One region of the Priestia sp. P5 genome, then DNA from elsewhere that is predicted to be linked to it. Evidence: riboswitches for the same ligand, from Rfam matches in the RefSeq annotation. Region 1 holds a riboswitch; each other region holds the start of a gene.
The links. A riboswitch is a leader RNA that binds a small molecule or an ion and turns the genes downstream of it on or off. The one in region 1 is predicted to bind lysine.

Region 1 (4,472 bases):
TGAAAAACAGCCCCGACTTGTCATTACAAGAAAAATAAAAAAAGATAAAGGGAAATACTTCGGTCCTTATCCTAACGTTCAAGCTGCAAATGAAACAAAGCGGCTTCTTGATCGCATTTATCCATTAAGAAAGTGCTCTACCATGCCAGACAGACCTTGTTTGTATTACCATATCGGGCAATGTCTAGCTCCTTGCGTAAAAGAAGTAAAAGAAGAGCAAAACAAACAAATTATTGAAAATATCACGCGGTTTTTAAATGGTGGATATGAGCATGTCAAAACAGAGTTAACTGAAAAAATGTTAAAAGCTTCAGAAGAACTTGACTTTGAACGAGCTAAAGAATATCGAGATCAAATTGCCCATATTGAAGCGACAATGGAAAAGCAAAAAGTAACGTTTAATGATTTTGTTAATCGAGATGTATTTGGCTATTCTTATGACAAAGGCTGGATGTGTGTTCAAGTTTTCTTTATTCGTCAAGGGAAATTAATTGAGCGAGAAGTTTCTATGTTTCCTTTTTATAAAGAGCCAGAAGAAGATTTCTTAACTTTTATCGGTCAGTTTTATGCTAAAAATATTAAGCCAAAAGAAGTGCTGGTTCCAGCAACGATTGATGCAGAGTTGGCTGAAAAATTAGTAGAAGTAGAGGTTCAGCATCCAAAGCGAGGCAAAAAGAAAGAATTAGTAGAACTTGCGTGTAAAAATGCAAAAATTGCGCTCGGTGAAAAATTCTATTTAATTGAACGAGATGAAGAGCGCACGGTTGGCGCAGTTGAACGGTTAGGAGAAGAGCTTGGAATTGCAGCTCCTTACCGCATTGAAGCATTTGATAACTCAAATATTCAAGGGACAGATCCCGTTTCTGCGATGATTGTTTTTGTTGATGGGAAACCAGAAAAGAAAGAGTATCGCAAATATAAAATTAAGACCGTACAGGGACCAGATGACTACAGTTCCATGAGAGAAGTCGTTCGCAGACGGTATTCCAGAGCGTTAAAAGAAGGTCTTCCGCTTCCGGATTTAATTGTTGTAGATGGAGGCAAAGGGCATTTAGCTGCAGTACAGGACGTTCTTGAAAATGAATTGGGACTTTTAGTGCCTACAGCAGGTCTTGTCAAAGATGATAAGCACAGAACCTCCAACCTGATGATTGGTGAGCCTCCTCAAATCATACCGCTCGAACGCAATAGTCAAGAATTTTATTTGCTTCAGCGAATTCAAGATGAAGTTCACCGCTTTGCGATTACCTTCCACCGTCAAGTGCGCTCTAAGTCCGCTTTTCAGTCAGTTCTGGACGACATTTCGGGAGTGGGAGAAAAGCGTAAAAAAGCTTTATTGAAGCATTTTGGTTCGGTGAAAAAATTGAAAGAAGCAACGGTTGAAGATATTCGGAATTCTGGGGTTCCTCAAAACATTGCTGAAAAAATTTATGAAACATTGCAAAAATAGTCTTGAAATAATAGAAAATATTTGATAAGCTATTAACTAATTTCATACGACACTTCATCAAATGAAGTGAAGATAGAGGTGCAAATTTAATCAGTACGTATCAGGAAGGGTATGAGCCCTTATGAATGATGCGGAAAGGGAAATTTGCCGAAGTGAACATTACCTCATAGTAATGATTGCTGGTTCTGCGTTGAATAAACGTAGGATTGTCAAGATGTAGATTCTTGGAGAGCTATCTCACGGCAGTGGACGGTTATGTTTTATAATTTTCGTTCGTTAAGCAATGAGAGCTCATCTCATTGCTTTTTTTATTGTCTGAGTAAAAAAATTTAGCTTCTCATCATCCTGCATATGCAAATTTATTGAAAAGGAATGAACAAAATTATGGCATTAATCGTTCAAAAATTTGGTGGAACATCTGTTGGTTCTGTTGAACGTATTCAACATGTAGCAAACCGTGTTATTCAAGAAGCAGAGCGCGGTAACCAAGTAGTTGTTGTTGTATCGGCAATGGGCAAAACTACAGATGCACTGGTGAAATTAGCAAGTGATATTACGGACAGTCCAAGCAAACGCGAAATGGATATGCTTCTTACAACTGGAGAACAAGTAACGATTTCCCTGTTAACAATGGCTCTTCAATGCAAAGGGCATGAAGCAACTTCGCTAACAGGTTGGCAAGCTGGTATCCGGACGGAAGCAGTTCACAGCAATGCACGAATCCAGCACATTGACACGACTCGTATCCAAAGCCAATTAGATAGAGGTCGAATCGTAGTAGTAGCTGGATTCCAAGGCTGTTCAGAAGATGGAAGCATTACAACATTAGGTCGAGGCGGCTCTGACACGACGGCAGTAGCTCTTGCCGCAGCATTAAAAGCTGCAAAATGTGATATTTATACAGACGTAACAGGAGTATTTACGACAGATCCGCGCTATGTAGAAGATGCTCGTAAGCTTCAATCTATTTCATATGACGAAATGTTAGAATTAGCTAATTTGGGAGCAGGGGTGCTGCATCCGCGCGCTGTTGAGTTTGCAAAAAATTATCAGGTACCGCTAGAAGTGCGTTCAAGCTTAGAAAACGAGAATGGAACGATTGTTGAGGAGGAAGTTTCAATGGAACAAAACTTAGTCGTAAGAGGAATTGCGTTTGAAGATAATATTTCACGAGTGACAATTGAAGGGTTAAACAACGAGTTGCAAACTCTTTCTACTATTTTTACAGCATTAGCAAAAGAACAGTTAAATGTAGATATTATTATTCAAAACGTAACGGCTAATAATCGTCTCTCTATCTCATTTTCTATTAAAACCGTAGACGTAGATGCCGCTCTTGCCGTCTTAAAAGAGTATAAATCTACTTTAGGATATACGCGTATTGAACATGAAAGCGGTCTGGCTAAAGTATCGATTGTCGGCTCCGGCATGATTTCTAATCCAGGCGTTGCAGCGGAAATGTTTGAAGTGCTGGCAGGAGAGAAAATTGAAGTGAAGATGGTCAGCACGTCTGAAATCAAAGTATCTACAGTTGTACCGCACGCTGATATGGTAAAAGCTGTTGAGACGCTTCACGTAGCATTTGAATTAGAAGAGCAGCAGGCAGTGCAAGTATAAAGAAAAGAAAAAGACGTGGTATCTCCACGTCTTTTATATATACATATTTCCTATTTTTTATAACGCTCCGCACGCGTTTCGGTAGGTAAGATATCTTTTCGGTCCCACTGCACGGAAATCAGCACTTTTCCGTTCTTTTCTTTATGTGTTAAGTAGGCTTCTGTTAGGCAGTTGTTTTGACGCTGAATCTGTTCAGCCACAAATCCTGACTCAAGATGAAACGAACAAGTTTCCTGCTGAAATCTTTTGCTGACCACATCACCTGATAACTCAAGCTCTAGTGAATATTTATCTTTTTTTGCAAGCGTCAGTGTTCCCCAGGAAGCTGCTTTAAAAAAAGCGACGATTTCATCCATTGTATTTAACGGGTATTTCCGCGCAAGGTGTTTTCCTGCCCAGTATGAAATGGTATTCGTTTCGTCTCCAAGAAGCTCTGGAATTAACACGTCACGCAAAAGGCTGTATCCGAAATATGAAACGTGATCAAGAGCTCTCTCTGTTTCAGCTGTGACATTAGGTTCTGATGTTTCCATCGTCTCTTCAAGTTCTTGCTGTGATTCTGTTTGTAAATTGCTCATGCTTTCCCCTCTTTCTTTACTACTATTATATACAAATCTAAAAAACCTCTCACGCATTTTTTTAATAAAATGTAAGAGGATCTTTATTATGGTAAAAAGAGTTAGATGTAAAGATGAAAAATCCATAATATACCTTTTAAAAGGGTACTTTTACCTGTGTAAATGTTTTGTGAACTTGTTTACAATAAAAGTATAAAGTAAACGCTTACTTATTTGTGGCAAGCAATATTATAATAGAAAGAAAAAATCTGTAACATCAATATAGTAAGCGTTAACAAATATAAAATTTTATAAATTTATATTTTATAGAAGATTTAAACATCTTGCCTTGACGCTCTTAATCGATGGGAGTAAAATTAACCTGTCACATACTTTATTAGGAAATGCAAAGGTTTTCATTTCCTGTATTCACGATTAATCTATTTGTCTAGTGGGAGTAAGAAAGTTCTTCACAAACTATGTTCATTTAACTAAGGGGGGTCTACGCAGATGGCGGCAAACAGAGAGTTTCAATATCGGAGAATCCATTCATTACTTGGGGTAATACCAATCGGGATTTTCTTAACACAGCATTTAGTTGTGAATCATTTCGCGACAAAGGGAGAAGAATCATTTAATCAAGCAGCTCACTTCATGGAGAGCTTACCTTTCCGCTATGCTCTAGAAATTTTCATTATTTTCTTACCAATCGTTTTTCACGCAATATACGGTCTTTACATCGCATTCACTGCTAAAACAAACGTTAACAACTATGGGTTTTTCCGTAACTGGATGTTTATCCTTCAGCGTGTTTCAGGTGTAATCACACTTATCTTCATCACATGGCA
Region 2 (4,472 bases), 2.0 Mb from region 1:
TAATTTTACATTTTGCGGAGAATTTAAAGAAGTAGGCTGGAAATTCGATCAGTGGCAAGATGTGCTTTTTTATCAGCTTATTTTATAAGATGTATGACACCTTTACACATTGTAACGTTTTAGTTTCATGTGTAAAGGTTATTAAAATAATAAGTCATTTTATTATTTTAATACGAAAGGTGTTAGCTATCATGAATACACATTTTCAATATCAGCATATAAGAGCTATTCCAAAAAGATGGTCCAAAAAAGAACTGCATATCCAGCTGAATAGAATCAAACACAATTCTGAACTATCTACTATAACAGCAGATCCGCTTTTTCATCTGTTACAATGTACTCGTTCGGGCCTTCAAACTAAGCAAGAAATCATAGACTACATCCAAAGCATTCCTACTCATCAACTTCCATCTTTTGTAACCCATTTAAGCAGGTTAATTCAGCATATTTATTATATAGAAGCTGCTGATTACTGCAATCGTAATCGTCCCCTCAAAGGTTATATGCTTGTTATGAAAAAACAGCCCGCCTATATATCTCTACATTTTGCTGATCAGATCACATAAAAAAAGCTCTCTATTCAAAAGAATAGAGAGCTTTTTTTATTCGTATTTTTTCACTGTTACTTGACATTCTTTTAACGGAATAAGTTTTGACTTTTTCGTCCATTTGTATCCTAACCAAACAATTAAGAATAAAGGAAGTCCGATATAAGAAACAAGTACACCGTACCAGTCAATCGAATCACCCATAAACGCCGAATAGTTTTGACCTAAAATAACAACAGCACATAAAATAAAGGCAAAGATAGGACCAAACGGGAAAAGTTTTGCATGATATGGAAGTTCACTCAAAGCATGACCTTGGGCAACAAAAGCTCTTCTAAAACGATAGTGGCTGATTGCAATTCCTAACCAAGCAATAAAACCAGACATACCAGAAGCGTTAAGTAACCATGTGTATACCGCACCGTCTCCAAAAAATGAAGCACCAAATGCAAGTGTACCGACAAGTGCCGTTGCGATTAAGGCATTAACTGGAACGCCTCGTTTATTCACTTTTGCTAAGAACCTTGGTGCTTTTCCATCTTTCGCTAAGTTCCACAGCATACGCGTAGAAGCATACATACCTGAGTTACCAGCAGATAAAACGGCTGTTAAAATAACGGCATTGATAGCCGATGCCGCAAACGCCAGACCTGCTCGTTCGAATATTAGAGTAAACGGACTTACCCGCACATCATCGCTTGCTAATGAATCCGCTGTGTATGGAATAAGCATTCCAATAACAAAAATAGCTAAAATATAAAATAACAAGATGCGCCAGAAGACTTGTTTAACTGCGCGAGGAACCGTTTTTTCCGGATCTTCACTTTCTCCAGCCGCGACCCCAAGCAACTCTGTTCCTTGGAATGAAAAACCAGCAGCCATAAAAATACCTAAGACAGTAAAGAATCCACCGTGAATCGGTCCATCACCAAGCGTGAAGTTTTTAAAACCTGGCGCTTCATTGTTAAAGATACCAAAAATCATCATAATACCAATAACTAAAAAGATGATAACCGTTACTACTTTAATTAATGAAAACCAAAATTCAGATTCGCCAAATCCTTTTACAGAAAGGTAGTTAAGCCCAAACATAATTAATAAAAACAGGGCACTCCATAAAATAGAAGAAGAGTTCGGGAACCAAAATTTCATAATAAGGGCTCCAGCAGATAATTCAGCTGCAATTGTAATAGCCCAGTTGTACCAATAGTTCCAGCCGAGAGCGAAACCAAAGGATGGATCTACAAATCGAGACGCATACGTACTAAACGAACCAGCTTCAGGCATATAAGCTGCGAGCTCCGCCAGGCTGGTCATCAAAAAGTAAACCATGACACCAATAATAGCGTAAGCTAAAAGCGCTCCCCCAGGTCCTGCTGTGTGAATTGCTCCACCACTTGCTAGGAATAAGCCGGTTCCGATGGCTCCTCCTAATGAAATCATCGTTAAGTGGCGAGATTTCAACCCACGTTTTAATTCTTGCTGCTCTTGCATAGATAAATACTCCTTTCGAATGTACGGAAAGAGACGGGATAACATAAAAAAAGCCCGCAGTATATGTGCGCGCTTTTAAATCTGAAAACCGCGTCAACCTTCCGTGAAGATAGCTCTTCACATCACTCGCATGATGTGACAGTTCTGTTCCTGTTCGGAGACAGCCCCAGCTTAAATCAACCGAGAAGTGATCTAAACTTCGGCAATTTTTCCTTTCAAGCAACATCCTCAATGTTCTCTGCATTTCCGTTACTTTACTATTAAAAACTGCGACCTCTACCTCATCGATTAGGATGAGGGTTTTTTATATTCATTTGACATAAAAGAAGTATAACAAATACTAAAACGATTGTCATTATAAAAAATAGATTCAGAAAATAGAAACATCTTTGAAATCTCTCGAATCTATTTTGTTACATATGGTATAATGAGTGTTGTCATAATACTACATAAATATCCGAACGTACCACAGGGGGAGCCGACGTGCTGAGAGTGAACAAATTGTTCAGACCCTTAGAACCTGTTAGTTAACGCTAGCGTAGGAATGTGGGAATAGTAGCATATATTTGCTTACTCCTGTGTAAACCGTTTGATATGAATGATTCAAAAACAGGAGTGAGAAACGTGAATAAAGCATTACCTTTACAGGCTAAAATTGAAATAGCTATTTTTGCAGCATTGGCTTTTTTAATTGATCTTTTACCTTCTATAAAAATTGCAATAGGCGTAAGCATTTCGTTCTCTATGGTTCCTATTTTTATTATGTGCTTTCGATGGGGAGTCAAAGGAGGAGCTTTATCCGGATTTTTATGGGGAATATTGCAATTAGCTTTAGGAAATGCATATATTTTAACCCCATTGCAAGCTTTTATAGAGTATATTATCGCTGTTACCTTTATTGGATTTGGCGGGATTTTCTCTAGTTCTATTAAAGGATACTTAGCTAATAATCAAAGATCAAAAGCTTTCTTTTTTATTATCTTATCTTTAATTATAGGAAGTTTTGCTCGTTATTTTTGCCATTTCATTGCAGGCTTAATATTTTGGGGATTTGCTGCCCCAAAAGGAATGCCTATTCTATGGTATTCTTTCTCGATAAACGGGATTTCGATGATTGGGTCGTTGCTATCATGTCTAATTATCCTTTCACTATTAATCCCATCGGCATCAAGAATGATTGTAACTAAATCACACTCATAATAAAAAAGGCTAAATCTACCAAGGTTTAGTCTTTTTTTTGTCATTTGTCACCTTTGTTTACACGAAAATGTGTCAGGTTTGATAACATAGTTAGTGAAATATTCAAAAAACTGTTTTATGATAATCACCATATTCAAACGAGATAAGGGATTGATAGCATGCTACAGAAATGGATCACGAGCATAGGTTTAGATATTGGAACAAGCACAACAAAGCTGGTTGTAAGCAAGCTGTTAATAGCAAATCAACAAAATCAGTTTACGCTGCCAGGCTGTCAAATTATTGATCGTCGCGTAACGTATGCAAGTTCTATCTATACCACCCCTATGCTAAACGATGTTGAAATCGATGTTCAAAGATTAACGGTACTACTAGAACAAGAGTATAAGAATGCAGGAATCTCCTTAGATCAAGTGGAGGCAGGTGCTGTGATCATTACAGGAGAAACGGCTAGAAAGCAAAATGCAGAAAGTATCGTTCACTATCTAGCCGAACATGCTGGGGATTTTGTTGTTGCAACAGCCGGCGCTGACTTGGAAGGAATATTAGCAGCAAAAGGATCGGGAGCAATCGAACGTTCTGCTGAAACAAATGCAGTAATTGCCAATATTGATGTAGGAGGAGGCACTGCTAACATCGCTTTATGTCAAAATGGAAAAGTGATAGAAACGTTCACACTGCATGTAGGTGGGAGATTAATTCGGCTGAATTCAGACGGTGCTGTAACCTACATTTCACCTTATTTAACTGAATTTTTAAAAAATAATTCTTTAACACTACGAGAAGGTGAAAAAGCAACATTTGAAAAGCTTTCGTCTATCTGTCAATTACTAGCTGAAGAAACCGTGAAATATGTAAAAGTGCTGAATCAAAATTCCACGCTGCTTGTTTCTCCTCATACAAGATCTTCTATACACCCCGAAACGATCATGGTTTCAGGAGGAGTAGGAGCAATGATGGAGAAGCAAAAGCCAAAAACCGTGAAAGAAGTGGCCATACATGGAGACATTGGTCCGCTTCTAGCATATCATTTTCAATCCATCCAAATATCTCAAGCCGCTGAGACAACGCGCGCTACTGTAATTGGTGCTGGTATGCAAAATACAGAAGTTAGCGGATCAACCGTATACATTGGGTCGAAGCGGCTGCCGCTAAAAAATATTCCGATTATAGAGATACCCGTTCAGCAAGAAGAGACGTGGAATCCGCAGCTGTTTCAAGAAAGAGCTC
Region 3 (4,472 bases), 2.2 Mb from region 1:
GAAATGACCGCAATTATGGGCAGAACTTCTGGGGAAAATCCATAAATTGTAATGATTAACATTTCGCCAATCATACCGCCTCCAGGAATTGCTCCCATTACGGCTCCAACTAAAAAGGCTACGCCTAATATGCTCAAAATACTCATAGCAGACGTCATATCTTTGCCAAACAAACTGAATAAGAAAACAATTTTTAGAATACCACCGATAACAGAACCATCTTTATGGGTGTTTGCTCCTAGTGGAATCACCGTTTCAGCAATATCCAGCGGCACACCCATTTTCTTTGTTGCATCTAAATTGACTGGAATAGATGCAGCAGAAGAACAGGTAGCAATAGCGGTGATAGAAGGAGCAGCTGCATTTTTCCAAAACAGCTTAATTCCTGCTTTACCGCCAGCAATCCATGCGTATAGCGTAAAGAAACCGAAATAGTAAACGATTGCAATTAATAAATAAAGAATAAATGCTCTAGCGTACCCTTGTAAGATCTTTGGTCCAAGTTCTCCTACTACAGTAGCAAAATAGCATCCTAAACCAATGGGGGCATAGTACATCACAATTTTAACAACCTTCATCGATACTTCTTGACCCGAAGTCAGAAATTTCGCCATAGGCTGTCCTTTTTCACCAGCCATTGTTGTAGCAATACCGAAAATAACGGCAAAGACAATTAATTGTAAAATATGCTCTTTCGAAAATAACTGAACAAAATCAGGTACAGTAAATGTACCAACAAGCTGAGTTAAAAGCGTCATTTTTTCAGCTGTATTTTCACTGTCACCCATCAATTCTTTAATGGCAGAAGTATCTACATTATGTAGCGGATTGTAAAGTGATGCGCCTAAAAAGCCTAAAACGGCTGAAACAGCAGCAGTGGCGACAAACACAACGGCGATACCTAGCATAATTTTACCAAGACGTTTCATTTCGTTCATGTTTGCAATTGCCGAAGCCACACTAAAAAAGACAAGGGGAACGATAATCATGAACATTAAATTAAGAAACAAATCACCAAAGGGCTTTACGACTGCCACATCGGGCCCGATAGCATATCCTGCTATCCCGCCAATTAAAATAGCGAGAAGCAGAATAAGCGATGATCTGTACGTTTTAAATACACTTAAAACCATAGTTAGATTTCCTCCAAACAACAATAGCTTCTTTACTACGCAAGAACGGCTATCATTTGCTCATTGCATACGTAGTAACGACTGGCTTTACATCTTTACGCACCAAATCTTCGTATGTTTCTCGCTCTACAGCAAGACGAGCTTCTCCATTTTTCACAAATACAACAGCAGGGCGCGGAATACGGTTGTAATTGCTAGCCATTGAATAGTTGTAGGCACCTGTAGAGGACACTGCTAATAAATCTCCTTGATTAACGCGCGGTAAATCGATATCCCAAATAAGCATATCTCCTGATTCACAGCATTTCCCCGCAATTGATACTGTTTCATCTTTTTTATCCGTCACTCTATTAGCCAAGACAGCTTCATGTTTTGCATCATAAAGGGCAGGGCGGATATTATCGGTCATACCGCCGTCAATTCCTACGTATTTGCGTACACCCGGAATCTCCTTCGTTGAGCCAATTGTATAAAGCGTTGTACCCGCTTCTCCTACGATGCTTCTTCCAGGCTCAATCCAGACTTCTGGAAGGGTATAATTCTGTTCAGTTAACGTACGGCTTAGCTTTTCTGTCAGTGCATCTACATAATACTCAACTGGAAGAGGAGAGTCGCTTTCGGTATAACGAATACCAAAACCACCACCTACGTTTAAAACTTTTACTTCAAACTCCATTTTATCACGAATACTGAATAAGAAATCAGTTAAAATATCAATGGCGCGAGAAAAACCATCTACTTCAAAAATTTGCGAACCAATATGACAATGAATGCCTAAAAGATCGTAGTAAGGTTTTTCTAACGCAGAACTTACCGCTTTCATAGCCTGGTCATTGGAAAGACCAAATCCAAACTTGGAGTCTTCCTGTCCGGTCATAATATACTCATGTGTGTGGGCTTCAATCCCTGGAGTAACACGCAGAAGAATAGATGCTTTCTGTTTGCGCTCAGCTGCTAAGGCATGCAAAACTTCAAGTTCGGTAAAGTTATCAACAACAAAACAGCCAATATTCGCATCAAGAGCCATTTCAATTTCTTCAATCGTTTTGTTATTTCCATGAAAATGAATGCGTTCAGCTGGATATCCAGCTTCAAGAGCTGTAAATAATTCGCCTCCTGAGACCACATCTAATGACATATCAAGCTTCGTTAAAAGGCTAGCCATTTCCATACAAAGAAACGCTTTCCCTGCATAGGCGATTTGATATGAAAATCCGCTTCTTTGAAAGGCTGAATGGAAGGCCTTGCATTTCGTCTCAATTAATTCTTGATCGTAGATGTATAGAGGAGTGCCGTATTGTTTTTTCAGTTCGACCGTATCGCACTGCCCAATTTCTAAATGATTGCTGCTGTTAATTTTACTCGTTCCATGTAAGTACATAATCCGTATCCCTCCATTTAAATCATTCAACTATAACTTTGAACTTTGATGGTCAGTAGAAAAACACAAAAAAGACCCGTGAAGTGATGTTCACGCGTCTTGGTTTCATAATAATAAAGTATTATTACATTCTAGGCATCAACATCTCTTCAATAGCTCTCCACAAACCAAATGGTTTGTGACAGCTCAGCATTTATTCAATACTGAACCAGTATATGAACACAATGGATGTTTATATACTTCGGCACGAAATCCCTTTTACTTATCTTCACAGACTCCATTAGTCTCCAATAAGTGACTCTTGATTTCATGCACCTCTATTCTCAGAGAGGAAAATTATATTTAAATGTAATTCCTATTATATTTCTTTTTCCGCTGTCTAGTCAACGAAAAGTTAAGGCATAGGAATATCAAAAAAAATAAATAAGAAAGCTATGAAGCTTCCAGATAGAATCCAAGCAGCCAGTGCTGTCTTCTGATGAATGACTAAAAGTGAGAACGTGACAATATTGAAGAGAAAAGAACACAGCAGCGACCATCCATAATGATGAGTGATACTGTGATTAACATAAGCAATGAACTCAATCACAGTAAATAAAAGCGCCCACAAAAGAATCCACCACAGCCGGCCGCTTACATGCAGCGGCAGCCTTCCTAAAAAAACCGGTATAACAAACGGATAAATAATTAAGGTTATTCCAAGGGAAACCATTAGGTGATCGGGTAGAAAAAGGTGATCAATACCAACAGGGTGAAATACCCATACGCGGTGATGAAACAGCAGCACTTCATAAAGCAAATTCCCCGTGACCCAAAACAGCAAAGTAGGATAGTATTCTTGATACCTTCGCCACTTGCCAAATAGTAAACCAAGAATGATGAAAAATAATACAAATGAAGATTGCATACGCTCTCCTTAAAATAATGGTTATTTCTTTTTATTTACATATTATAGAAATTTTATTCTCTCCGCTTTTATTCAGAAACTATAATAGAAAAGCCGTAAGCAGCAGCGGTAAAGACATACTACCACTATTTATGACTGTCTTCACCCTGCTATAATCTCCGTAAAAGAACTTCTAACACTTTTGTTTACAAGATGAAAGGAGCTATATGTCAAAGTCAGCAAGACGTAAAAGTAAGCTCAAAATAGCTTCGCCTAGTATGGGACTTCTTTTTTTGCTATGCTAAAATTGCATACATATAGCATGAGAATACTAGAAGAAAGAAAAGGGTGTTTTGGTATGAAAACATACATCGTAGTTGGAGCTGGGATACTTGGAGCTTCTACAGCATATCATTTAGCAAAAGCAGGAGCAGATGTGACATTGATAGATCGCCAGGATGCTGGTCAAGCTACTGATGCAGCAGCAGGAATTGTTTGTCCATGGCTTTCGCAGCGTCGAAATAAAGCATGGTACCGCTTAGCAAAAGGCGGCGCCAAGTACTATCAAACATTAATTCAGCAATTAGAAGAAGATGGAGAAACGGATACGGGATATAAGCGAGTAGGAGCAATTAGCTTACATACTGATGAACAAAAGCTTAAAAAAATGGAAGAACGAGCATATAAGCGTCGGGAAGAAGCGCCCGAAATAGGCGAGATTACACGTTTATCCGCTAAAGAAACACAGGCTTTGTTTCCGGCTCTTTCGGAAGAATACAGTTCAGTTCATATTAGTGGAGCCGCTCGCGTCAACGGAAGAGCTCTTCGAAACGCACTTGTGAATGCAGCGAAGAAAAACGGTGCAAAAATAATAGAAGGAAACGCAGAACTACTTTATGAAAATAATCAAGTAACGGGCGTTGCTGTAAATGGACAAACCCTTCTAGCAAGTACAACAATCGTGACAGCAGGAGCGTGGGCAAGTCAATTACTAGAGCCTCTTGGAGTGAAATTTTTAGCAAGCTTTCAAAAAGCGCAAATTGTCCACTTGCATCTCCCTGATTTAGATACA

Region 2: it holds a riboswitch for lysine, as region 1 does, so the genes downstream of both, MMB69_RS11885 (amino acid permease) here and MMB69_RS00880 (aspartate kinase) in region 1, are expected to answer to the same signal.
Region 3: it holds a riboswitch for lysine, as region 1 does, so the genes downstream of both, lysA (diaminopimelate decarboxylase) here and MMB69_RS00880 (aspartate kinase) in region 1, are expected to answer to the same signal.

Annotation. Positions count from the first base shown of each region.
Region 1 is NZ_JAKWFJ010000001.1:176,642-181,113, forward strand. It holds gene uvrC (excinuclease ABC subunit UvrC) at 1-1,450, shown strand, start outside; lysine riboswitch at 1,516-1,693, shown strand; gene MMB69_RS00880 (aspartate kinase) at 1,835-3,067, shown strand; gene MMB69_RS00885 (YslB family protein) at 3,118-3,645, opposite strand; gene MMB69_RS00890 (succinate dehydrogenase cytochrome b558 subunit) at 4,135-4,472, shown strand, end outside.
Region 2 is NZ_JAKWFJ010000001.1:2,194,541-2,199,012, forward strand. It holds gene MMB69_RS11875 (GNAT family N-acetyltransferase) at 1-88, shown strand, start outside; gene MMB69_RS11880 (hypothetical protein) at 192-566, shown strand; gene MMB69_RS11885 (amino acid permease) at 603-2,042, opposite strand; lysine riboswitch at 2,145-2,329, opposite strand; TPP riboswitch at 2,504-2,604, shown strand; gene thiT (energy-coupled thiamine transporter ThiT) at 2,637-3,242, shown strand; gene MMB69_RS11895 (ethanolamine ammonia-lyase reactivating factor EutA) at 3,401-4,472, shown strand, end outside.
Region 3 is NZ_JAKWFJ010000001.1:2,417,089-2,421,560, reverse strand. It holds gene MMB69_RS13010 (dicarboxylate/amino acid:cation symporter) at 1-1,133, opposite strand, end outside; gene lysA (diaminopimelate decarboxylase) at 1,186-2,514, opposite strand; lysine riboswitch at 2,660-2,842, opposite strand; gene MMB69_RS13000 (CBO0543 family protein) at 2,909-3,421, opposite strand; gene MMB69_RS12995 (NAD(P)/FAD-dependent oxidoreductase) at 3,759-4,472, shown strand, end outside.